One region of the Methylobacterium sp. J-043 genome, then DNA from elsewhere that is predicted to be linked to it. Evidence: predicted binding sites of a transcription regulator. Region 1 holds the regulator's gene; each other region holds the start of a gene.
What was found. Region 1 encodes LexA, which represses DNA repair genes until DNA is damaged. Its sites were predicted from a motif close to TGTTCNNNNTGTGTTCNG; they were not measured.

Region 1 (7,750 bases):
GCGTCGATCGCACCTTGCGTCGATCGCTCCCGGTCGGTGTCCTCGATGCGCAGCAGCATCCGCCCGCCGAAGCGGCGGGCGTAGAGCCAATTGAACAGAGCCGTGCGCGCTCCCCCGATATGCAGGAAGCCCGTAGGTGAGGGCGCAAAGCGCGTGACGACCGGTGACGACATCGGCTGCTGGGAGGCTTCTTCTTGAAAAAGTGCGGGATGGCGCGCGTGCGGCCGCGGCCGGTCTCTGCGGGCGTGTAGCACGAGCGAGCGGATGCGTTAAGAATCCGTCACGATTGCCCGCCGCGCGGGCATCGCAGGTCTCAGAGCGCGGCGGGGGACGGCAGGGGGCGCATGGCAGGGGGCAGCGGCAGGGCGATGCGCGGGGCCGTTCCGGCCCTCCTCGCCGGCCGCGTTCCCGCCCCCGCACAGCTCTGGCAGGCCACTCTCGACGGTCTGCGCGGCAGCATCGCCCGCGATGCCGAGCAGCGGCGGCTGTTCCCCTGGCTCGCCGTCGCCTTCGGGGCCGGCATTCTCGTCTTCTTTACGGCGACCGATGGAGAGCCATCGCTGGCTGCGCCGCTGATCGCAGCGGGGCTCTGCCTTGCGGTGACGCGGTTTCTGCGGGCGCGTCCGGTGGCGCTCGCGCTGATGCTCGGCCTAGCTGCCGTCTTCCTCGGCTTCGCCGCGGGCGTCTGGCGCGTCGCTTCCGTGGCGGGGCCTGTGCTCACCCGCGTCACCATCGCGCCGCTCGTCGGCTTGGTCGAAGGGCTGGATGAGCGCGAGGGCGGCGCCCGGCTGATCGTGCGTGTCGAGCGATTCGGCGATCTCGATGCGGAGCGCCGTCCGCGCCGGGTGCGGGTCTCCTTCCGTGCCGCGCAGGCGGTGCGGCCGGGGGACGCCATCCGCGCCACCGCCCGTCTCCTACCGCCGCCGGAGGCGGTGCGGCCGGGCGGCTACGACTTTGCGCGCGACGCCTACTTTCGCGGAATCGGTGCCGTGGGCTCGCTGGTCGGCAAGATCGAGGTCGGCCCCCCGGCCGAGCCGCTGGCCCCGTCGCTGCGGTTGACCGCCGCCATCGACGCGGCCCGCAACGCCTTCACCCGCCGCATCACCGACGCGATCGGCGGACAGGCCGGCGCGGTGGCGGCGGCTCTCGTCACCGGAAAGCGCGGGCTGATCTCCAACGAGACCAACGACGTGCTGCGGGCGGCGGGAATTTATCACGTCGTTTCGATCTCCGGGCTCCACATGGTGCTCGCGGCCGGCGTCGTATTCTGGCTGGTGCGGGCCGGGCTCGCCCTGGTGCCGGTGCTCGCCCTCGCCTGGCCCATCAAGAAGATCGCGGCGGGTACGGCGATGCTGGGCGTGACCGCCTACTGCGCCTTCTCGGGTTGGGATGTCGCCGCCGAGCGGGCACTGATCATGACGCTGGTGATGCTCGGCGCGATCCTCGTCGACCGCCCGGCGCTCAGCCTGCGCAACCTCGCCCTCGCGGCGATCCTGGCGCTCGCCCGCGAACCGGAGGCGCTGCTGGGCCCGAGTTTTCAGATGTCGTTCGGCGCGGTGGCCGGCCTCATCGCCTGCGCGCCGCTCATCGACGGGCGGGTCTTACGAACCGACAGCTCGTCCCGGATCGCGCGGGCCGCCTCATGGGTGGCGAAGGCGGTGGTCGGAACGTTTGCCACGACGCTGGTGGCGCAGCTCGCCACCGCGCCGTTCGCGACCTACCACTTCCAGACCGTGCAGCCCTTCGGCCTCGTCGGCAACGCGCTGACCCTGCCGCTCGTCTCGCTCGCGGTGATGCCCGCGGCGGTACTCGGCATGCTGGCCTATCCCTTCGCCCTCGACCGTCCGGTCTGGTGGCTGATGGGGCTTGCGGTGCGCGGCATGCTCGAGATCTCCGCCTGGATCGCGGGGTTTGGGCAGGCCACCGTCGTGCTGCCGGCCTTCGGGACGGGTGCGCTGATGCTGCTCGCCGTCGCCCTGCTGCTGGCAACACTCCCCGTATCGCGGCTGCGTCTCCTCGCCCTCATACCGGCCGGGCTTGGAATCGCCCTCGCCGCGAGCCCGATCCGGTACGACATCTATATCGATCGGGATGGGGCGGGCGCTGCGGTCCGCGGCAAGGACGGCCGCCTCGTAGTCCTCGGACGCCCGCCCGGCTTCGTACTCGAACAATGGTTGAAGGCCGACGGTGACGGGCGCCGTCCGGAGGCCGCAACCGGCGCCGCCGGTCCGCGCTGCGACCGGATCGGCTGCACCCTCACGGCGGTGGACGGCCGTGCCGTCGCCCTCGTCACCGACAAGCGCGCCTTCGCCGAGGATTGCGCCCGGGCCGACATCCTCATCAGCCGCTTGCGTGCCCCGCCTGGCTGTGCCGCGCCGCTGATCGCCGACCGGGCATTTCTGGCGGCGCGGGGGGCCACAGCGATCCGCCTTGGAACAGCAGGGCCTGACATCGTCACCGCGCGAGGGGCCGATCGGCTGCAGCCCTGGCAGCCCCGTCCTTCCGGCACGACAACGCCGGCAGCCCTGTCGGACTCCCAACCTTTCAACGATCCGAGTGCGGCGGATCCGTCAGACCCGCCGCACGCCGAGAACCCTCAGTAACGGCGCACGAGGCTCACGAGCTTGCCCTGGATGCGCACTCGGTCGGGACCGAGCACGCGGGTCTCGTAGGCCGGGTTGGCGGCTTCCAGCGCGATCGACGAACCGCGGCGGCGCAAGCGCTTGAGCGTCGCCTCCTCGTCGTCGATCAGCGCGACGATGATTTCGCCGTTGTTGGCGGTCTCCTGCTTGTGGATCACCACGAGATCGCCATCGAGGATGCCGGCCTCGATCATCGAATCGCCGCGCACTTCCAACGCGTAGTGTTCGCCGCCCGCCAGGAAGTCGGGGGACATCGAAATCGAATGGCTCTGGCTCTCGATCGCCGAGATCGGCACACCGGCAGCGATCCGGCCCATCACTGGCACCATCACCGACTGGCCCTTGCCGTCATGGGCCTGAAGCATGGCAGGCTTCGGCGCGGCAGGCTTGGCCGAAAGGCCGCCCTCGACCACGCTCGGCGTGAAGCGTCGCGGCTCGGACGATGCGGGCTTGGCCGCCGGCATATCGGGCATGCGCAGGATCTCGATCGCCCGAGCCCGGTTCGGCAGACGGCGGAGGAAGCCGCGCTCTTCCAGCGCCATGATCAGGCGGTGGATGCCGGACTTGGATTTCAGGTCGAGCGCGTCCTTCATTTCGTCGAATGACGGCGGAACACCGCTCTCCTGCATCCTCTGCTGGATGAACTGGAGCAGTTCGAGTTGCTTGCGGGTCAGCATGCGGCACCTGCTGTCGAGCGCGGGCCGAGGGCGCCGCAGAATCGTTGAAAACAAAGCACGAACAGCCTAGACGTTCCTCTCCTGTTCCGCAAGCATACCTCGGGAAGCGAAAGAGGCGGCGGAGCTGTCGCCCCGCCGCCTCTCCTGTCGTACCGTGCAGCCGGATCAGGCCGGGATCACGTCGACGATCTCGTAGGTGTCAGGATCGATGATGACGATGTCGTCCCCGACGAGAATGAATTGCAGGCCGCGATAGGCCGGCACCACCGAGAGAATCGCCGGGGGTAGCGGGTGCAGCGAGACCGAGCGCGGGATTGCCGTGCCGACGCGGACGGCGAAGTTGACATTCGTGACGGCGCGAACGCTGGAACGGGTGATCGACTGGCGGAACTCGCCGCGTTGCGTCGAGCTCAGGTTCTTCGAAGCGCCCCGCGCCTCGGTGGCGGCCCCACGACCACCTCGCTCGCCGGCACCGCCGCGTTCACCCGCCGCATCCCGCCCGCCGCGCTCGCCGGCCCCATCTCGGCCGTCACGCCCGCCGCGCTCGCCCGGCCCGTCTCGTCCGTCCCGTCCGCCGCGCTCGCCTGCGCCGCCGCGGTCGGTCTGCCCGGACTCGCGGTTGCCGCGCTCGCTCGGCTGTTCGGCACGGGCCGGGCCACCTTCGCGCCCGCCACGGCTACCCGGCTCTCCACTCTCGCCGGCGCGCGACGCGCCACCGGGTGCCCCGCCGCTCTCGCCGCCACGGGTCCCACCGACATCGGCGGCCCCACGGGCACCGCCTGCGCCGCCGGCCTCGCCCGCGCCGCCCCGTGCTCCGCCGGCCGCACCGCCACCGGCGCCGCCAGCGCCGCCAGCGCCTCCACCGGCACCGCCTGCGCCCATCCCGGCACCTCCTGCGCCAGCACCACCGCCCCCGGCCCCCCCGGCCCCAACACCGCCGCCGCCGCCGCCTTGAGCGAGTGCGGTTGCCGCGCCCAACATCAGGATCGCCGCCGTCGCCGTGCTGCGAAAGAGTTTCGTCATGTTCCGTCCCTGTTTCTTCTCAGCGACCGACTTGGTGCCGAAGCCGGGGACGCAACGGCAACCCTCGCAAAACCGTTCCCGGAATAAGCTCTCCAGCTTGTTCTTCGGGAAAACCGTGGGGTTGCACGAATGGATACGCTTGAGTCTTTCGGCGTCCGAAAGTCAGGCTGTCATGTGCTTGGGAAGACTGAGACGGGGGAACCGCGCTTGAGCTGACCCTCGTGCCGCCCGGGCCTCTCTCCCCCCGCACTGGGAAGGCCGAGGCACGGTAGCCGACAGGGCTTGCCGCCTGCCATTCCGGAACGAGAGCCGATCGATCCAAGCCTTTGTGCGCAACGTTCCCCGGCATCTGTCATGGAATGGCCGCCGACCACGTCGGCGCGGGGCCCGTCTCGGGTAAATACCGGCCTCTGATAAACGCTCACGGCCACTCAAGGGCCGGACCATCAGGGGAAACGCATGCTGGAGACCAGCGCCGCCGCGCCGCCACTCGACGAGGCCGCCGACCGCCGCCGCCGCATCATGGCCATCGTCGGTTCCTCGTCGGGCAATCTCGTCGAGTGGTACGACTTCTACTGCTACGCTTTCTTTGCCCTCTACTTCGCCCCGGTCTTCTTTCCGGAGGGCGACGACACTGGCCAGCTCCTGAAGTCGGCCGCGGTCTTCGCGGTGGGCTTCTTCATGCGGCCCATCGGCGGCTGGCTGTTCGGGCGCATCGCCGACCGTCTCGGGCGCAAGACCTCCTTGATGATCTCGGTTCTGATGATGTGCGGCGGCTCGCTCGCCATCGCCCTGTTGCCGACCTATGCGACCGTCGGCCACCTCGCGCCGGTCCTGCTCGTCATCGCGCGCATGGTGCAGGGCCTGTCCGTCGGCGGCGAGTACGGCACCAGCGCGACCTACATGAGCGAGGTCGCGACCAAGGGGCAGCGCGGGTTCTTCGCCTCGTTCCAATACGTCACGCTGATCGGCGGCCAGTTGCTCGCCTCGCTGGTCCTCGTCGTGCTCCAGAGCTTGCTCACGGCCGAGCAACTCACGGCCTGGGGCTGGCGCATCCCCTTCGTCATCGGCGCGCTGGCCGCGGTGGTCGCCCTGTTCCTGCGCCGCTCGCTCTCCGAGACGATGAGCGCGGAGAACAAGGATTCGAAGGAAGCGGGAACCCTCTCCGGGCTTCTCAAGCACTGGCGGGCCTTCGCCGTGGTACTGGCCTATACGGCCGGCGGGTCGCTGTCGTTCTACACGCTCACGACCTACATGCCGAAGTACCTCTTCAATACCGCCCATCTGGACAAGGTGACCGCATCGAAGATCACGACGGTGGCGCTGTTCGCCTACATGGTGATCCAGCCCTTCTTCGGCTGGCTCTCCGACCGGATCGGCCGGAAGACGAACATGCTGCTGTTCAGCGGCCTCGGCATGGTGATGATTGTGCCGCTGATGACGGCGATCGGCACCACCACCGATCCGATCCTGTCCTTCGGCCTCATCATGACCGGGCTCGTCGTGATCAGCTTCTACACCGGCATCAGCGGCATCGTGAAAGCGGAGCTGTTCCCGACCCAGGTGCGTGCGCTCGGCGTCGGCCTGTCCTACGCGGTGGCCAACTCACTGTTCGGCGGCACGGCGGAGGCAGTCGCGCTCTGGCTCAAGCATGTCGGCGCCGAGAGCAGCTTCTTCTGGTACGTCGCGGTGATGCTGGCGATCTCGTTCATCGCTTCGCTGGTGATGCCGAACCCGAAGCGCCACGGCTATCTCGACGGGGATGGCACCGTCGAGGAGGCGCTGGGGCGCAAGACGAGCCCGGTTCTCGCCTGATCGGCGCGCGAGTGCGTCGTCCAGAGAGGCTTGAACCGCCTTTCGGGACGACGCCCTGGGCTCAGCCGAGGTGCAGGATCGCCCGCGCCTCGGCCGGTGTCGCCGGCCGGGCGCCGTGCTCGGCGCAGATTCGGGTAGCCAGACGGACAAGGTCGGTATTGCCGTCGGCGAGCCGCTCCTTCGAGAATCGCACGTTGTCCTCCAAACCCGTGCGCACGCCCTGTGCGCCCCGCGACACGGCCCAGCCCATCACCGGGCTCTGGAAGCGGCCGATGCCGAAGGCGCCCCAGGTCGCGCCCGGCAACAGGCGCCGGGTCTCGGCCAGCAGGATGTCGAGCAGGTGCGGGTCGGGCGGCAGGGCGTTGCGGATTCCCATGACGAACTGCAGATGGGGCTCGGCGCCGATCACGCCCTCATCCACGAGACGGCGGGCGTTGTGGATGTGAGTGAGGTCGAACACCTCGATCTCCGGGCGTACGCCCTCGTCCCGCATCCGCCGGCCGAGCGCCGTGAACGAGGCGGCCGGGTTCTCGTAGACGCCGTCGCCGAAATTGACGGAGCCGGTGGTGAGCGAGGCCATATCGGGCCGGTGGATCAGGCAGGCGCCCCGCTCCGTGGGATCGGGCCCCGCCCCGCTCGTCGAGAACTGGACGATCATGTCCGGGCAATGCCGCCGGATGCCCGCCTGCACCGCCGCGAACCGGTCGGGATCGAGGGAGGGGCTCTCGTCGTCCTCGCGGACATGGATGTGGGCGAGCGCCGCGCCGGCCTCGTAGGCGGCATGGGTCGATTCGATCTGCTCGGCGGGGGTGATCGGCACGGTCGGGTTGTCGGCCTTGCGGGCGACCGAGCCGGTGATCGCGACGGTGACGACGACGGGTCTCATCGCGGGCGGTCCTTCAGCCCAGCGCCTGTTCGACCGCGCGGCCGCAGGCCTGCGTGTCGGCGGTGCCGCCGAGATCGCGCGTGCGCAGCGTCCGCTCGGCGAGCACCCGCTCGATGGCGGCAACGATTTCGGCGGCAGCCTCCCGCTCGCCGAGATGCTCCAGCATCATCGCCCCCGACCAGATCTGGCCGATCGGGTTGGCGAGCCCTTGGCCGGCGATGTCGGGGGCCGAGCCGTGCACCGGTTCGAACACGGACGGGTGCAGGCGCTCCGGGTTGATGTTGCCTGATGGCGCGATGCCGATGGTGCCGGTGCAGGCCGGGCCGAGATCGGAGAGGATGTCGCCGAAGAGGTTCGAGGCGACCACCACGTCGAACCGATCCGGATTCAGCACGAAATGCGCGGTCAGGATGTCGATGTGGTACTGGTCCCAACGGATATCGGGGAAGCGCTCGGCCACGGCCCGCACCCGCTCATCCCAGAACGGCATGGTGATCGAGATGCCGTTCGATTTGGTCGCCGAGGTGAGGTGGCGCTTCGGACGGCTCTGCGCCAGCTCGAAGGCGAACGTCAGCACGCGGTCGATGCCGTGCCGGGTGAACACCGATTCCTGCACCGCGAACTCGCGCTCGGTGCCGGGAAACATCCGCCCGCCCGCGTTGGAATACTCGCCCTCGGTGTTCTCGCGGACGACCCAGAAATCGATG
Region 2 (7,750 bases), on a different contig from region 1:
CACGCCGGCGCAGAAGCCGCGGGGGGCACACAGGAGAATCTCCAGTGGCGGCTTGTCGCCCGTCACGGCCGGATGCGGGACCCGGTTCGGGTCGGCGGTGAGGTTGATGGTGTCAGCGCTCATGATCCGACGGATGTGGAGAGGGGTGGCCGGGTCTGTCAACAGCGGCCAGCCCGAAAGCCGCAACAGGCTCGCGCCTGTCCGTTATCATTCGCCTAGCACAGATGACGCGATCCGTGACCCCCACCATCCGCCCGGCGGCCCTGCATCCACGCTGCTGTGGCAACGCTGCCGGAATCGAAGGGCCGGGCATGTGACGAACGACACGCGAATCACCCTCGCGATGGCGTGATCGGCGGGCTAAGGGGAAGCCCTTCTCCATCCGGAACCAGCGAGGCAACGGGCTTTCATGGCGAGCGCCACGGACCACGCCAGCTTCCTGCCGCCGGTGCTGACCTTCCTGTCGGCGGCGGTGATCGGCGTGCCGCTCGTGCGCCTGCTCGGCCAGAGCGCGGTGCTGGGCTACCTCGTAGCCGGCGTCGTGATCGGCCCAGCCGGCTTCTCCCTGATCGCCGAGCCCGAGACGGCGGCGAGCGTCGCCGAGATCGGCGTGGTGCTCCTGCTCTTCATCGTCGGGCTCGAACTGGAAATCTCCCGCCTCGTCTCGATGCGGCGCGACATCTTCGGGCTCGGCGCCGCCCAGCTGGCGCTGTGCTCCCTTGTCATCGCGGGCGCGGCCCTCGCCTACGGCCTGACACCGGCCGCAGCGAGCGTCGTCGGCATCGCCATCGCCCTCTCGGCCACGGCTGTGGCGCTTCAGCTGCTGGAGGAGCGCGGCGATCTCGGCTCGCCCTATGGCGGGCGCTCCTTCGCTGTGCTCCTGTTCCAAGACATCTCGGTGGTGGCGATCCTGGCGCTGCTGCCGCTGCTGGCCTCGGCCGGCGCCACGCCGAAGGACGGCTGGCTCGACGAGGGCCTGCGCTCCACCGGCCGCGCGGCGGTGGCGGTCGCAGGCGTGGTGCTCGTCGGGCGCTACGGCCTGAACCCGTTCTTCCGCCTGCTCGCCGCAGCAGGCGGGCGCGAGGTCATGACGGCAGCCGCCCTCCTCGTCGTCCTCGGCACCGCCCTGGTGATGGAGAAGGCCGGCCTCTCCATGGCGATGGGTGCCTTCCTCGCGGGGGTGATGCTCGCCGAATCGAACTTCCGCCATCAGCTCGAGGCCGACATCGAGCCGTTCCGCGGCATGCTGCTCGGCCTGTTCTTCATGAGCGTCGGCATGTCGATCGACGGGGGCCTGCTCACCAACCACTGGCTGGCGCTGCTCGCCGCGACCATGGCCGCGATCGCGGTGAAGATCGCGCTGGTGGCCGGGCTATTCCGCCTGTTCGGCTCGCCCTGGCTCGATGCCCTGCGTGGCGCCGCGGTGCTGGCGCCGGCCGGGGAGTTCGCGTTCGTGATCCTGCCGGCGGCGGGCGACCTGCGCATCTTCGCTTCCGACGTGACCCGCTTCTGCGTGGCGCTCGCCGCCCTCACCATGCTGGTCGGGCCGATCGCAGCCAAGGGGCTTGACGCGCTGATCGCCCGCCGCCCGAAAGAGGCCGAGCCGCCCTCGGACGTCGGCGAGGCACAGGAATCCGGCGACACCCGCGTGCTGGTGGTGGGATTCGGCCGCTTCGGCCAGATCCTGGCGCAGGTGCTGCTGGCGGAAGGCATCAACATCACCGTCATCGACAAGGACGTCGAGCAGATCCGCAACGCGACGAGCTTCGGCTTTCGGATCTATTACGGCGACGGCACCCGGCTCGATGTGCTGCGCGCCTCCGGCCTCGCCAAGGCGGACTTGATCTGCGTCTGCATCGACGACGCGCCGGCCGCCCTGAAGATCGTCGACATCGTCCACGAGGAATTCCCGAACGTGCGCACCTACGTACGGGCCTACGACCGCACGCACGCCATCGAGCTGATGAACCGCGACGTCGATTTTCAGCTCCGCGAGACCGTCGAATCCGCTCTCGGCTTCGGCCGCGCCACCCTCGAGAGCCTGGGGCTGCCCGCCGAGGCCGCAGCGCGCCGCGTCGAAGACGTGCGCAAGCGCGACGTCGCCCGCCTCGTGCTCCAGCAGGCGGGTGCGATGCCGGACGGTTCGGGCTGGCTGCGCGGCACGCCGGAATTGCGGCCCGAGCCGCTCACCGCGCCCAAGAGCCCCTCGCGGGCGCTCAGCGCCGAAACCCGCGGCCTGATCGAACAGCAACCGCACGAATCCGCCGCCCGCGCGCTCGAACCCGAAGATGCCGAGCCGAATGCCTGAGACGGGCACAGGCGCGGCACCGGAGAGGAACGAGGGCGCGGCGCGCTTCGTCTCGGGCTCGATCCTGCGGCACGTCGTGGTGATGAGCGCCACCGGCTCCGTCGGCCTGATGGCGATCTTCGCGGTCGATCTGCTGTCCCTGTTCTACGTCTCGAAGCTCGGCGACCCGGCGCTCACCGCAGCGGTCGGCTTCGCCTCGATCGTCCAGTTCTTCGCCATCGCCTTCAATATCGGCTTGATGATCGCGGCCGGTGCCCTGGTGTCGCGGGCGATCGGAGCGAACGATCCGGCCGACGCGCGGCGGATCGCGACCTCGGTCACAATCCACTGCGTGATCGCGTCGGCTCTGCTGGCCGCCCTCTTGCTCGCCGTGCTCGACCCGCTGCTCTCGGCCATCGGCGCGGAGGGGCACACCCTCGAGGTCGCCCGGCGCTTTCTCTGGATCAGCCTGCCGTCGAACCTGCTGCTCGGGCCGGGCATGCTGTTCACGGGGCTCCTGCGCGCGGTCGGCGCGGCACGGGAGGCGATGTACGTCACGCTCGGCGGCGCCGTCATCACCGTCTTCGTCGATCCGCTGCTGATCTTCGGATTCGGGCTCGGCGTGGACGGAGCCGCGCTCGCGGTCTGCGTTGCCCGCGTCACCTTCGTCGCCGTCGGCTGGGCCGGCGTCCGGCGCTACCGGCTGCTCGAACCGCCCCGCCTCACGGCCATCATCGGCGATCTGCCGCTGGTGACCCGCATCGCCGGGCCGGCGGTACTCACCAACCTCGCCCCCTCGATCGCCAGCGCCTTCGTGGCGCACGCTCTGTCCGGCTTCGGGCCTCCGGCGATCGCCGGGAACGTGGTCATCGAGCGCCTCGCCCCGGTCGCCTTCTGCGGGCTGTTCGCGATGTCGGGCTCGATCGGCCCGATCCTCGGTCAGAACTGGGGCGCCGGGCGGTTCGACCGGATGCGGGGTGTGCTCCGGGTCGGCGCGGGGGTGACCGCGCTCTACGTCGTCCTCGTCTGGCTGCTCCTCGCCCTGGCGCGGGCGCCGCTGGCCGGGGCCTTCGAACTTCAGGGCGTGGCGGCCGACCTGTTCGCGTTCTTCTGTCTGGTGAGTGGGCCGGTCTGGTTCTTCAACGGGCTCCTGTTCCTTGCCAACGCCTCGTTCAACAATCTCGGCTTCCCCTTCATTTCGACCCTTTTGAACTGGGGCCGGGCGACACTGGGCACGGTCCCACCCGCCCTCGTCGGGGCGGCGTGGTACGGACCGGAGGGTGTGATCGCGGGCACCGGCCTCGGCTCGATCGCCTTCGGGGTAGCCGGCCTCGCCCTGGCCTTCCGCACCGTGAGCCGTCTGGAACGCGGCATGACCCTCGCGGCAGGCCCGGCTCCCGAGCCCCCCGCCGCCGATGAGGCGGTGCAGGCGGCTCCCTCCAGCGGGATGTCGTTGTAGCCTAGAGAGGGACGACGGAAGCCGGCACGGGCGAAATGTCCGCCTTTCCTCGGGAAATCGCTGCGGAACCGGGGTTATCGCTGGCCAGTCCCGCCCGGTTGCGACACACTCGCGGCCGAGGCCGTTCCGGCGAGCCTTCGGATGTGAGTGTCGGCGGTCATCACCGGTGCGCGTCCGGAACGAGGATGGGCCCGCTTGCACGCGTTGTCATGGCGAGGCCTGGAGGCGTTCGGCACCCGGACCGTTGCTGCTCGCTGAGGCGCCCGGCCATGTACACGATGTTCGACATCCTCCAGAGCCAGGGCGACGCGAGCGTGCGGGCCCTCGGGCAGCCGTTCGGTCTTTCGCCGGACCAGACTCGCCGCGCCATGGAGGCGCTGATGCCGGCTCTGTCGATGGGTATGCAGCGCAACGCTGCGGCCGATCCGATGGGGTTCGGGCGCATGTTCGGGCTCGGCCAGCCGGGAAAGGCGCCGCCACAGGCGGGTGCGGACATGTTCTCGGGGTTGTTCGGCTCACCGATGATCGCCCAGGCGGTCATTCAGCAAGCGTCGGCGGCGAGCGGCGTCGGGAGCCAGGCCCTCCGCCAGATGCTGCCGATCATGGCCGGCATGATCGTGGCCGGCATCGTCCACCTGCTCCTCAACCCGCCCGCCGGGGCGCCGGCCGCCGAGCCTCCACCCGCCACGTACCCGGTCGGCACGCTTTGGACGGACTGGCTCAACGGCCTCACCGCCGCGGCGGGACAGATGGCCTCCCCTTCCCCGCCTGCAGCGCGCAAGCCCGAGCCGCGCCCGGCCGTCCGTAAGGCAGAGCCGGCGCCAGATGCGACCAAAGCCTCGATGGAAGTAATCCAGCAGATGCTCCAGACCGGAGCCGATGTTCAGGAGCAGAACGTCAAGGCGATGAAGGACGCGTTCGACGCGTTCTGGAGCCAGCCGAAGCCGGACAATACGAAGCCGGGCGCCGCTCCGCCCCCCTCCCCAGCCGCCGGGAGGGAACCGGCTTCCGCAAAGCGCAAGCCGGCAGGGCCGAAATAGGGAGCCGTCGGCAGGCTGGCCTTACCGGACGAGCAACGCTCGGCGTCGTCCGGTCACGGCCCCGGCCTGCTTCCGACCGCCCGTGATACGGTTTCCGCTTGATCCAAGCGGGGACCGTATCAGCGAGCCCGCGCTGCGCTTGAGGTGGGTACCCACCGCGCCAGGGCGTACGGGATCCCCCGATGTCCAAATCTGCCATCCCAAAGGGATCAACCGGGTTTGGTATGACTACTCGAACACGAACAGTTCAAAGATCCTCGGAAAAAAATTCCCCAGCGCGGTTCCGTAGACGCGGAAGGCACCGATGACCGCAATTCCGATGAAGGTACTGACCAATCCGTACTCGATGGCGGTCGCCCCCGATTCGTGACGCGCGAAGCGGATGAGGGACGGGTACAAAGGCCAGGCGGATTTCGGGACGGGCGCGGATGGAGGAAGCAGAGACACGGCGCATCGTCCCGGACGTGTGGCAGTGACGTGATCTTGCCAGCGTGAACTTGCAGCGAACTTAAAGGAATTGAAGAAAGCGGGGACATTCCCCGCCGACGCGTCTCATTCAGCAGTGGATTCGTTCGCTGACGGAGCTACGGGCGATGGATCGCCGGACCTGTGTCCCGCTCCCACCGCCCTCCGGACCCGGGGCCGCCTCACCCGCGCAAAGTTCACGCGTCGCCCCGAAAATTGGCCAAAGCCTTCCCGGAGCACATGATGCTCTCGCCCGAGTCAGGCCTTGCCGGTGTCCTTGCGCAAGGCGTCGATGCGCTTGGAGGCCTCCGCCTTGTCGAGGTCGGCCTCGAAGGCCTCCGGTGCCTTGGCCTGCTCCGACAGCGTCTTCAGGTAGGATGCCTGCGCGCCCGTCATCGGCTCGGCACCGGTCGTCCACTCGTCGGGATCCTTGATCCGGTTCGACTCATCGGTCGGGTCGACCTTCGGATTCTCGGCCGCCGCTTGGTCCTTCGTCGTCTTGCCGGTCGTCTTGCCAGTCATCGGGACACCCCTTCGTTCATGGATTGTTCTAAAAAACGCAGGGGTCCGCGCTAAGTTCCGGGCGCTTTGTTGATGCGCCCGGAACCGTCGATCATGCATGCCTCAGGCGGCGGCCGCCTGCGGCTGCACCTCGGCGAGATAATCGTCCATCAGCGACTTGGTCAGGGCCGCCGGCGTGAAGCGGTAGGGGCCGATCTCGGAGACCGGGGTCACCTCGGCGGCCGAGCCGGTGATGAAGCACTCGGAGAAGCCGGTTATCTCCTCCGGGCGGATGCGCCGCTCGATCACCTCGATCCCGCGGCTTTTGGCCAACTCGATCACGGTCTGGCGGGTGATGCCGTTGAGGAAGCGGTCGGCCTGGGGCGTGTGGATCACGCCGTCGGCGATGAAGAAGACGTTGGCGCCGGTGCATTCGGCGACATTGTCCTCCCAATCGAGCATCAGCGCATCGGCATAGCCCTTGTTCTCGGCGCGGTGCTTGGAGATCGTGCAGATCATGTAGAGACCCGCCGCCTTCGAAGTCGAGGGTGCGGTCCGCGGATCGGGGCGGCGGTAATCGGCGATGTCGAGGCGGATGCCCTTCATCTTGGTCGCCGGGTCGAAGTAGCTCGGCCATTCCCAGGCGGCGATGGCGAGGTGGATGGTGTTCTTCTGCGCCGCGACGCCCATCATCTCCGAGCCGCGCCACGCCACAGGGCGCAGATAGGCGTCTTGGAGGCCGCTGGTCGCGAGCACCTGAGCCTTCGCCGCCTCGATCTGATCGACCGAGTACGGAATCTCGAAATCGAGGAGCTGGGCCGATTGGCGCAGTCGCTCGGAATGCTGGCGGCTCTTGAAGATCCGGCCGCCATAGGCCCGCTCGCCCTCGAACACCGACGAACCGTAGTGGAGGCCGTGACTGAGCACATGGATCTTCGCCTCGCGCCACGGCACCATGGCACCGTCGAACCAGATCGTGCCTTCGCGCTCATCGAAGGGAATCACGGACATCTCTCGAAGTTCCTCTGCGCGGCCTCGGCGAAGCGCGGGGTCGTCGGGTGGGGCAAATGCCGGCGCGCGGACGCGGAACGATGCAGCGAGCGGCTGGACCGGCAGGGTTGACGGGTAGCAACGGGGCTGAGATATGTCAACAACACTGACTTATCTTCCCAGGCCGTCCGGAGCCCCGCGATCCGCCGCCGACCGAGGTTTTCACGACGTGAATCGTGTGATGACGCCAGATACCGACATAGCGGTCCAGGGTCCCGGTGAGGCGTCTCCCTCGAACTGTCCCGCGGCGGGCGGCGACAGCGACGACCTGATCGAGCTGCTGTTCTTCGCCTACCGCGATTTCGTCGGCGATCCCGACCGGATTCTGGCGCAGTACGGCTTCGGCCGGGCGCATCACCGGGTTCTGCACTTCGTCGATCGCTATCCCGGCCTCACCATCGCCGAACTCCTCGATATCCTGCGCATCACCAAACAGAGCCTCAACCGGGTACTCAAGGATTTGATCGACCAGGGCTATGTCGAGCAGCAGACCGGCACGAGCGACCGACGCCAGCGGCTCCTGTTCTGCACCCCGTCCGGCCGGGCGCTGACCGCCGACCTGACGCGGGTCCAGGTCCGCCGGATCGTACGGGCGCTCGATGCGCCGTCCGAAGACGATGAGGCCGAGAGCGGACGCGAGGCCCGTGCGGCATCCGCCCAGGATTTTCTGCTCGCCATGATCGAGCCGGCCGAGCGCGCCGCGATCCGTCGGCTGATGGCGCGCCGCACGACGGGGCGTGCCTGATGTCGGCCGAGACCGCCCTCAAGGCGCGCCCCGAGCTTCCCGACCATGCGCCCCATATCCTACTGGTGGATGACGACCGGCGGGTACGGGAACTCTTGTCCCGCTTCCTCTCGGAGCAAGGCTTCCGCGTCACGGCCGCCGCGAACGCGGCCGAGGCGCGCAGCCGCGGCCAGTGCTTCGTGTTCGATGCCCTCGTCCTCGAC
Region 3 (7,750 bases), on a different contig from region 1:
AGGGAGGAGAAGGACCGCCCGCCGCGTGCCGCCGCGAGGCGCTGTCCGTCCCGCTCGGGCAGGCCGCCCGCGAGGCGCAGGCCGAGCCGCACCGCGAAGAGTTTTCGGCCCTTACCGAGTGACTCCAGGGTGCAGTCCCACTGTGAAAAATTCACATCGAGGGGGCGGATCTCGACGCCGTGGGCGCGGGCGTCGCGGACGATCTGCGCGGGGGCGTAGAAGCCCATCGGCTGCGCGTTCAGCAGCGCGGCGCAGAACACATCCGGATGGTGGCACTTCATCCACGAGGAGGCGTAGGCCAGGAGCGCGAAGGAGGCGGCGTGGCTCTCGGGAAAGCCGTAGGAGCCGAAACCTTCGAGCTGCTTGAAGGTGCGCTCGGCAAAGTCGCGGGCGTAGCCGTTGGCGACCATGCCCTCGACGAGGCGGCTCTGGAAGCGGTGGACGCCGCCGGTGAACTTGAAGGTCGCCATGGAGCGGCGCAGCTCGTCCGCTTCCGTGGCGGAGAAGCCGGCGCCGACCATCGCCACCTGCATCGCCTGCTCTTGGAACAGCGGCACGCCGAGGGTCTTCTCCAAGACGGCCCTCAGTTCCGGCGTCGGGTAGGTGACCTCTTCGAGACCCTCGCGGCGGCGCAGATAGGGGTGGACCATGTCGCCCTGGATCGGGCCGGGGCGCACGATCGCCACCTCGATCACGAGATCGTAGAATTCTCTGGGCTTCATCCGCGGCAGCATCGCCATCTGGGCGCGGCTCTCGATCTGGAACACGCCCAACGTGTCGGCACGCCGGATCATCGCGAAGGTCGGCTCATCCTTTGAGGGGATCGAGGCGAGGTCGTGCGGATCGTTCTTGACCTCGACCAAGAGGTCGAAGGCGCGGCGCAGGCAGCCGAGCATGCCGAGCCCGAGCACGTCGACCTTCATGAACTTGAGGGCGTCGATGTCGTCCTTGTCCCACTCGATGACTTGACGGTCGGCCATGGCCGCGGGCTCGACCGGGACCAGCTCGTCGAGCCGGTCCAGCGTCAGGACGAAGCCGCCGGGATGCTGCGAGAGGTGGCGCGGCGTGCCGATGAGTTCGCGAGCGATCTCCAGGGTCAGGCGCAGGCGCCGGTCGTCGGGGTTGAGGTTGAGTTCGCGCAATTCACGCTCGCCGACGCCCTCGCTGCTCCAGCTCCAGGTCATGCGGTTGAGGGCGCCGGTCATGTCCTCGGGCAGGCCCATCACCTTGCCAACCTCGCGGAGCGCCCCACGCGAGCGGAAGCGGCTGACGATGGCAGTCAGCGCCGAGCGGTGGCGTCCGTAGGTTTCAAAGATCCACTGGATCACCTCCTCGCGGCGCTCGTGCTCGAAATCGACGTCGATGTCGGGCGGCTCGCGGCGCGCTTCCGAGACGAAGCGCTCGAACAGCAGGTTCTGCCGCGTCGGATCGATCGAGGTGATGCCGAGACAGAAGCAGACCGCGGAATTGGCCGCCGAGCCGCGCCCCTGGCACAGGATTTTTTCGCGATTGGCGAAGGCGACGATGGATTCGACCGTGAGGAAATAGGGGGCGTAGGCCAGCCGCCCGATGAGGTCGAGTTCGTGGTGCAATTGGCGGGTCACAGGCTCCGGTACGCCAGCCGGATAGCGCCGCGCCGCGCCGGCCCAGGTCAGGCCTTCCAGGCGCTCCTGCGGCGAGAGCCCGTCCTCGCGGCTTTCCGTCGGGTAGGTGTAGGCGAGGTCGTCCAGCGAGAAGGTGCAGGCCGCCGCGATCTCAGCCGTTCGCGCCAGCGCCTCGGGAAAGCGCGCGAACAGGCGCGCGGTCTCCTCCGGCGCCTTGAGGAAGCGGTCGGCGTGGCGCTCCTTGGCGAACCCCGCCCGGTCGATGGTCAGCCCGAGCCGGATGCAAGCCACCACGTCCTGCAGCCGGCGCCGCCCCGCGACATGGTAGAGGATGTCGCCGGTGGCGACGACCGGCACCCGCGCGGCGCGGGCGGCGGCGGCCAAAGCGTCGAGCCGGTCCGCGTCGTCGGGGCGGAAGCGGCGCGTCAGCGCGAGGGAGGCACGGGCACCAAACAGGCTCTTGAGGCGCACGAGATCGTTCGGCAGCGCCGGCCCCGGATGCTCGGCGAGCAGGATCGCGAAAAGCCCCTCCTGCCACGCCTCCAGATCGCGCCATGTCAGGCGGCAGCGGCCCTTGCCGCCCCTGGCCTTGCCCAGACTGAGCAGGCGGCTGAGCCGGCCGTAGGCGGCCCGGTCGGTGGGGTAGACGAGGAGCGGCGAAGCCAGGTCGTCGAGGTCGAGCCGGCAGCCGACCACGAGGCGCACGCCCGTCACCTTCGCCGCCTGATGCGCCCGCACCATTCCGGCGAGCGAGCCGTGGTCGGTCACGCCCACAGCCGGGATGCCGAGCAGGCTGGCGGCCGCGAACAATTCCTCCGGGCTCGAGGCGCCACGCAGGAAGGAGAAGTGCGTCGTGACCTGAAGCTCCGGCGTGCTCACGCCTCGCCGAGCCCGTGCAGCCACCAGCGCCCGTTGGCCTCCACCGGCGCATCGCGAAAAAGCCAGAAGCGCTCGCCGGCCTCCGTCTCGACCCGGTAATAGTCGCGGGTCAGCGCGGCCTCCGCGTCCGCCACCCACCACTCGCCGAGGATGCGCTCCGGCCCGTCGGCCCGCGCGATGCGATGGCGGATGTTGCGCCAGACGAAGAACAGCGGCGGCGCGTCGGGGATCTCGGCCATCGCCGTGACCGGCTCCGGCGGCGCCAGGAGGCGGGCCGGGCGCGGCAGGTCGGCAGGCCAGAGCGCGCCGAGGGGGGCGGCCAGAGCCGGCACGCGGCGCACCGCCCGCTCGGGCAGGTCGCTCTCCACCGGTGCCAGCCGGTAGACGCGGGCGGCACCGAGGCGCACCAGCAGGGTATCGACCAGGGCGGCAAGGTCCGGCGCCTGCGGGCCGGCGGCGAGATGGGTGGCTTGGCGCTCGGCCAGGGGCTCGACCCGCGAGGCGGAGAGGACCGCTTCCTCGATACCGAAGCCGGGATCGATCAGCGCGAGGCGCTCAGTGAGCAGCCGGGCGAGGTGGGCGGCGTCGCGACTCGGCCCCGCCGTGCCGATGCGGATCGCCTGATCGAGGCGATCGACGCGGGCGAAGACGAGGTCGAGCCGGCGCGCGCCGAGGCCGCGCCGTTCCAGTTCCGGCACGAGCCGGGCGCAGAGGTCGGCGACGACCCGTTGCAGGCTCTCATGGGCGCCGACCGGCTCGGCGAAGCGCAGGGCCACCCGCGGCGTCTCCGGCGCGTCGAGTGCCGCCAGCGGCTCCGGCGCATGCCCGAGCGCCCGGTCGAGCCGGAACAGGATCTCGGCACCGAAGCGCAGCCGCAAGGCCGCCCGCGGCTTGTCGCCGAGCTGGCCGATGCGGGTGAGGCCGACATCCTGCAGCGCCCGCACGGCCTCGAAGCCGAGCCGGAGCGCCGCCACCGGCAGGGGGGCCAGCACCCGCGCCGCGTCGCCGGAGGGCACGATTCCCCCCTCGCCGAAGCGGGCCACACCCCAGGCGCAGCCCGGCGTGTCGGCGAGCGCGAGCCGCGCCAGGATGCCCGTCCGTTCCAGGCGGGCGGAGAGGTCGGCGAGCAGCGGGGCCTCGCCGCCGTGGAGGTGGGCGGCGCCGGTGATGTCGATCAGCAGTCCGTCGGGCGGGTCGAGCGCGACGATCGGCGCGTAGCGCTGGCACCACAGGCCGAGTCGCGCCAGCGCCGCGGCATCCGCCTCGAAATCGGCGGGGACGAGGTGGAGGCCCGGCACCATTGCGCCGGCATGGGCTGCGCTCATGCCCGGTCGCAGGCCGAGGCGGCGGGCAGCGGCGTCCACGTCGGCGAGCCCGCGCCGGGCACCGTCCTGCGCCACGGTGGCAAGCGGCTCATCCGGCGGCGCGGCGCTGGACCCGCTCCGGCGCAGCCGGTCGGTCGGCCAAGCCGGCAGGTACAGCGAGACGACCCTGCGCATCGCAAGCCTCCACGATCCAAGCCCCCGGCGCCCCACCACGGCAGCGCTGCAAGTCGAGCCGCCAGCGCGGCCGGCCCATGCGACGGTTCGTTCCTTCCGAGGGGGCGGGCGCCACCCGCCAGCGGGTTCGCGCGGCGCTGGGCTCCGGCTCGACGGCCTCGCCCGCGCAGAGGCGGTGCACAACGAGCGCGGTAACGCCCGAGCCCTCCGCCGCGAGTTGGAGCCGGCGGGAGGGGGTGAGCGTCATGCGGGTCAGTTCACCGACGACGCCGGCCAGCCCACGATGGCGCAGGCCCTCTTCCATGGCGGGCAGCACCTCGGCATCCCGCCACGTCTCGCAATAGACCACCCGGTCGGGATGCAGCCCGACCCGGGCGAGGGCGGGCGCGAACAGGTCTCGGCTGTGCAGGCACCACAGCACCGGCCCGTCGAGCCGGGCGAGGATGCCGCCGGCAAACAGCACGGCGGTGGCGGCGTAACGCCCGCGCGGGCCGCCCTCATGGATCTGGTGGAGCGCCCCGAGGGCCAGCCCGCCACCGGGCAAAGCCGCGTCGAGCCCCGCAACCCCGAAGGGGAGGGCGCGAGGGTCCGCCGGCTCGCTGCCGGTCCCGGAACGGTCCGTCAGGCGGCGAAGCGCGTCCAGCGTCGGCACGTCGTGGGAGCGGAGAGGGGGCATGGGCCTGGGTTCGGGAGGGCTTGAGGGTGCCGTTCAGAACAAACAGTGAACACACCTGAGCCGTAACCCGTCAACCGCTCTTGCGTTGCCATCCCTGTTGAAAATGCGGATTTTATTCCGGTCGCGCCCTTGACCCCGGTTCGGCGGGCTGGCGGCGTACCAAGCCCTGCACGCAGAGCGGGTGCGACGGCTTATCTCACGCAAATCCGCATGCCGACCCGACCCGAGAGCAACAAATCCGGGCGCTGTTGCCCTTGAACGACAGACGTTTGCCCGCGCTGTCCTATCGTATTGTCTGCCGGGGACTTTGCCGGAGGATGTCGTATGGGATGCGCAATCTGCGTCTTTCCTGCGAGCTCTCTAGATTTATCAGGGTCATGAGTGACCAGTCATGAGTGACGCACGACCCACAGGCCACCGGCCCGTCATTCTCGTCGTCGAGGATGAACCCGACGAGCGCTACCTCGCGGCCGAGCTGCTGGAGGAGAAGGGCTTCGAGGTCATCGAGGCCGAGACGGCCGAGCGTGCGCTCGACATCCTGCACCAGCGGGGCGACGGGATCGACGTGGTGTTCTCGGACGTGCGCACGCCGGGCACGATCGGAGGCTTCGAACTCGCGCGGATCATCGGTGTGACGTGGCCGCGCATCCGCCTGCTGCTGACCTCGGGCGACGCGGGCGACCAGCCGAGCGACCTGCGCGTCACCGCGACCTTCATGCCCAAGCCCTGGCGGGCACCGGAAATCCTGACGTGGCTCGAAGAGGCCGCGGGGCTCAGGGAGCCGCCGGAAGGTTAGACCGACCGGATCATCGCGACATTGGAGCATCGTCCTGGATATGGGATCCAGAACGATGCTCTAGGTTATTGTTTTAGCATGGTCTTTTCCGAAAGCCGGTGGCCACCTTTCGGGATGATGCTCTAGCCGCCCCTCTCCCCGCATACGAGGAGAGGGGGAAAACCGGCTTACGCCGCCGCGACGGTCGCCTTCACGATCCGGTCCGGATCGCGCACGGGCTCGCCGCGCTTGATCGTGTCGACCACTTCCATGCCCTCGATCACCTTGCCCCAGACCGTGTACTGGCGGTCGAGGAAGCGCGCGTCGGAGAAGCAGATGAAGAACTGCGAATTCGCCGAGTGCGGGAAGTTGGTGCGCGCCATCGAGCAGGTGCCGCGCACGTGCGGCTCGGCGTTGAACTCGGCGTTGAGGTCGGGCAGCTCCGAGCCGCCCGAACCGGTGCCGGTCGGGTCGCCGGTCTGGGCCATGAAGCCGTCGATGACGCGGTGGAACGGCACGCCGTCGTAGAAGCCCTGGGTCGTCAGCGTCTTGATCCGCTCGACGTGGTTGGGGGCGAGGTCGGCGCGCAGCGCGATGACGACGCGGCCCTTGGTGGTCTCAAGGACGATGGTCTCGTTCGTCTCTGCCATGAGTTAAATTCCCTGTCCTTTAGGTCCGTCGTAGATGAAGCGCAGCGCCAGGGGGCGCCCCGCGATGGCTCCGCCGAGAGCCGGGGTGAGCCGGACCGGCGTGCAGCGGGCGATCGCATCGAGCGTCGCCCGAATCAGGATGTCCCGGGCTCTCGCATCGCCCGGCGTCTTCGCAAACGGCGTTTTGGCGAAGGTGATCTGCGGCGTACCGATCACCGAGCCGTCCCGGCGCAGAGAGAGACGCGCCGTGATCTCCGCGCGCTCGAACCGGCTGAGCCCCTCGGGCGCCTTCCAGCAGGCGGCCAGCGCCGGGTAGAGCGCCTTCAAGGTATCGGCCGGGGCCGTCGCCGTGTCACCGGCGGGCAGCGGCACATGCTGCGTACCCCGCAAGGTTTGGGGCAGGGTGCGCCAGGGTTCAATGCCGCCGAACGCATCGGCCTCGCCCGCCATGATCGGGGCGATCGGGGCAAGGCAGGCGGCGAGGATGCAGACCCCGCGGCGCGATGGCCGGCGGGCCGCTATTGGCCGCCTCCGGCGAGCGTCATCTTCACGATCTTGTCGGGGTTCTGCACGGAGCCGTTATCGGCCTTGGAGCCCTTCTTGATCTTGTCGACCACGTCCATGCCCGAGGTGACGACGCCGACGACGGTGTAGTTGTTGTTCAGGAAGTCCGCGTCGCCGAGGCAGATGAAGAACTGCGAGTTGGCCGAATTCGGGCTGCCCGAGCGGGCCATGCCGACCGTGCCACGCTTGAACGGCGCGGAAGAGAACTCGGCGGGGATGTTGGGCAGGCTGGAGCCGCCGGTGCCGTTGCCCTTGGGATCACCCGTCTGGACCATGAAGCCGTCGATGACGCGGTGGAACTTCAGGCCGTCGTAGAAGCCTTGGCCGATCAGCGTCTTGAGCTGCTTGACGTGCTTGGGTGCGATCTCCGGGCGCAGTTCGATCGTGACCCGCCCGTCCTTGGTCTCGAGCGTCACGGTGTTCTCGCCGGCCCGCGCCGGGGCGGCGAAGAGCATGGCGGAGAGGGCGAGTCCGAGGACGGCGTGGCGGCGATTCATGCGGGCAAAAGCTCCGTAGTGGGGATCAGGATTTGGCAAAGCGAGCGGCAAGCCGCGCGGCGACGACCGGCGGCACGAAGGGGGAGACGTCGCCGCCCATGGCCGCGATCTGGCGCACCAGGGTGGCGGTGATCGGGCGCACGCCGGTGGAAGCGGGCAGGAACACGGTCTGAACCTCGGGCGCCATCGCGCCGTTCATGCCGGCGAGTTGCATCTCGTAATCGAGGTCGGTGCCGTCGCGCAGCCCCCGGATGAACAGGCGCGCCCCGCAGCGACGGGCGGCCGTGACGGCGAGATCGTCGAAGGTGACGACCTCCAGGCTCGCGCCCTCGGCCGCGGCGAGCGGCTCGCAGGTCTCGCGCAAAAGGGCGGCGCGCTCCTCGGCCGTGAACAGCGGCGCCTTGCCGGGATGCACGCCAATGGCCAGCACCAGCCGCGGCACGAGGCGGCAGGCCTGTCGCACCACGTCGAGATGGCCGTTGGTGACCGGATCGAAGGAACCGGCGTAGAGCGCTGTACGGGTCGTCACGGGAACGGGCCTAGAGCATTTTTCCCGCGAACGGAACCGCCGCCAACAGAAACGGGCGCCCCGGAGGGCGCCCGCTC

Region 2: the regulator LexA is predicted to act here: its motif matches at 5,787-5,804, upstream of MKK50_RS21925 (DUF3072 domain-containing protein).
Region 3: the regulator LexA is predicted to act here: its motif matches at 4,693-4,710, upstream of MKK50_RS04470 (ImuA family protein).

The regions. Positions count from the first base shown of each region.
Region 1 is NZ_JAKSYB010000058.1:406,516-414,265, reverse strand. It holds gene gltX (glutamate--tRNA ligase) at 1-173, opposite strand, end outside; gene MKK50_RS17230 (ComEC/Rec2 family competence protein) at 345-2,603, shown strand; gene lexA (transcriptional repressor LexA) at 2,597-3,319, opposite strand; gene MKK50_RS17220 (DUF1236 domain-containing protein) at 3,485-4,342, opposite strand; gene MKK50_RS17215 (MFS family transporter) at 4,802-6,157, shown strand; gene MKK50_RS17210 (3-oxoadipate:acetyl-CoA acetyltransferase) at 6,219-7,043, opposite strand; gene MKK50_RS17205 (tartrate dehydrogenase) at 7,057-7,750, opposite strand, start outside.
Region 2 is NZ_JAKSYB010000065.1:155,170-162,919, reverse strand. It holds gene ispH (4-hydroxy-3-methylbut-2-enyl diphosphate reductase) at 1-123, opposite strand, end outside; gene MKK50_RS21945 (monovalent cation:proton antiporter-2 (CPA2) family protein) at 410-2,308, shown strand; gene MKK50_RS21940 (MATE family efflux transporter) at 2,301-3,746, shown strand; gene MKK50_RS21935 (DUF937 domain-containing protein) at 3,956-4,786, shown strand; gene MKK50_RS21930 (Flp family type IVb pilin) at 5,015-5,233, opposite strand; gene MKK50_RS21925 (DUF3072 domain-containing protein) at 5,510-5,773, opposite strand; gene MKK50_RS21920 (branched-chain amino acid aminotransferase) at 5,876-6,763, opposite strand; gene MKK50_RS21915 (MarR family winged helix-turn-helix transcriptional regulator) at 6,984-7,547, shown strand; gene MKK50_RS21910 (response regulator) at 7,547-7,750, shown strand, end outside.
Region 3 is NZ_JAKSYB010000028.1:88,992-96,741, forward strand. It holds gene MKK50_RS04460 (error-prone DNA polymerase) at 1-2,483, opposite strand, end outside; gene MKK50_RS04465 (DUF6504 family protein) at 2,480-3,982, opposite strand; gene MKK50_RS04470 (ImuA family protein) at 3,897-4,658, opposite strand; gene MKK50_RS04475 (response regulator) at 5,050-5,454, shown strand; gene MKK50_RS04480 (peptidylprolyl isomerase) at 5,622-6,083, opposite strand; gene MKK50_RS04485 (UCP034077 family protein) at 6,087-6,533, opposite strand; gene MKK50_RS04490 (peptidylprolyl isomerase) at 6,602-7,144, opposite strand; gene coaD (pantetheine-phosphate adenylyltransferase) at 7,170-7,673, opposite strand.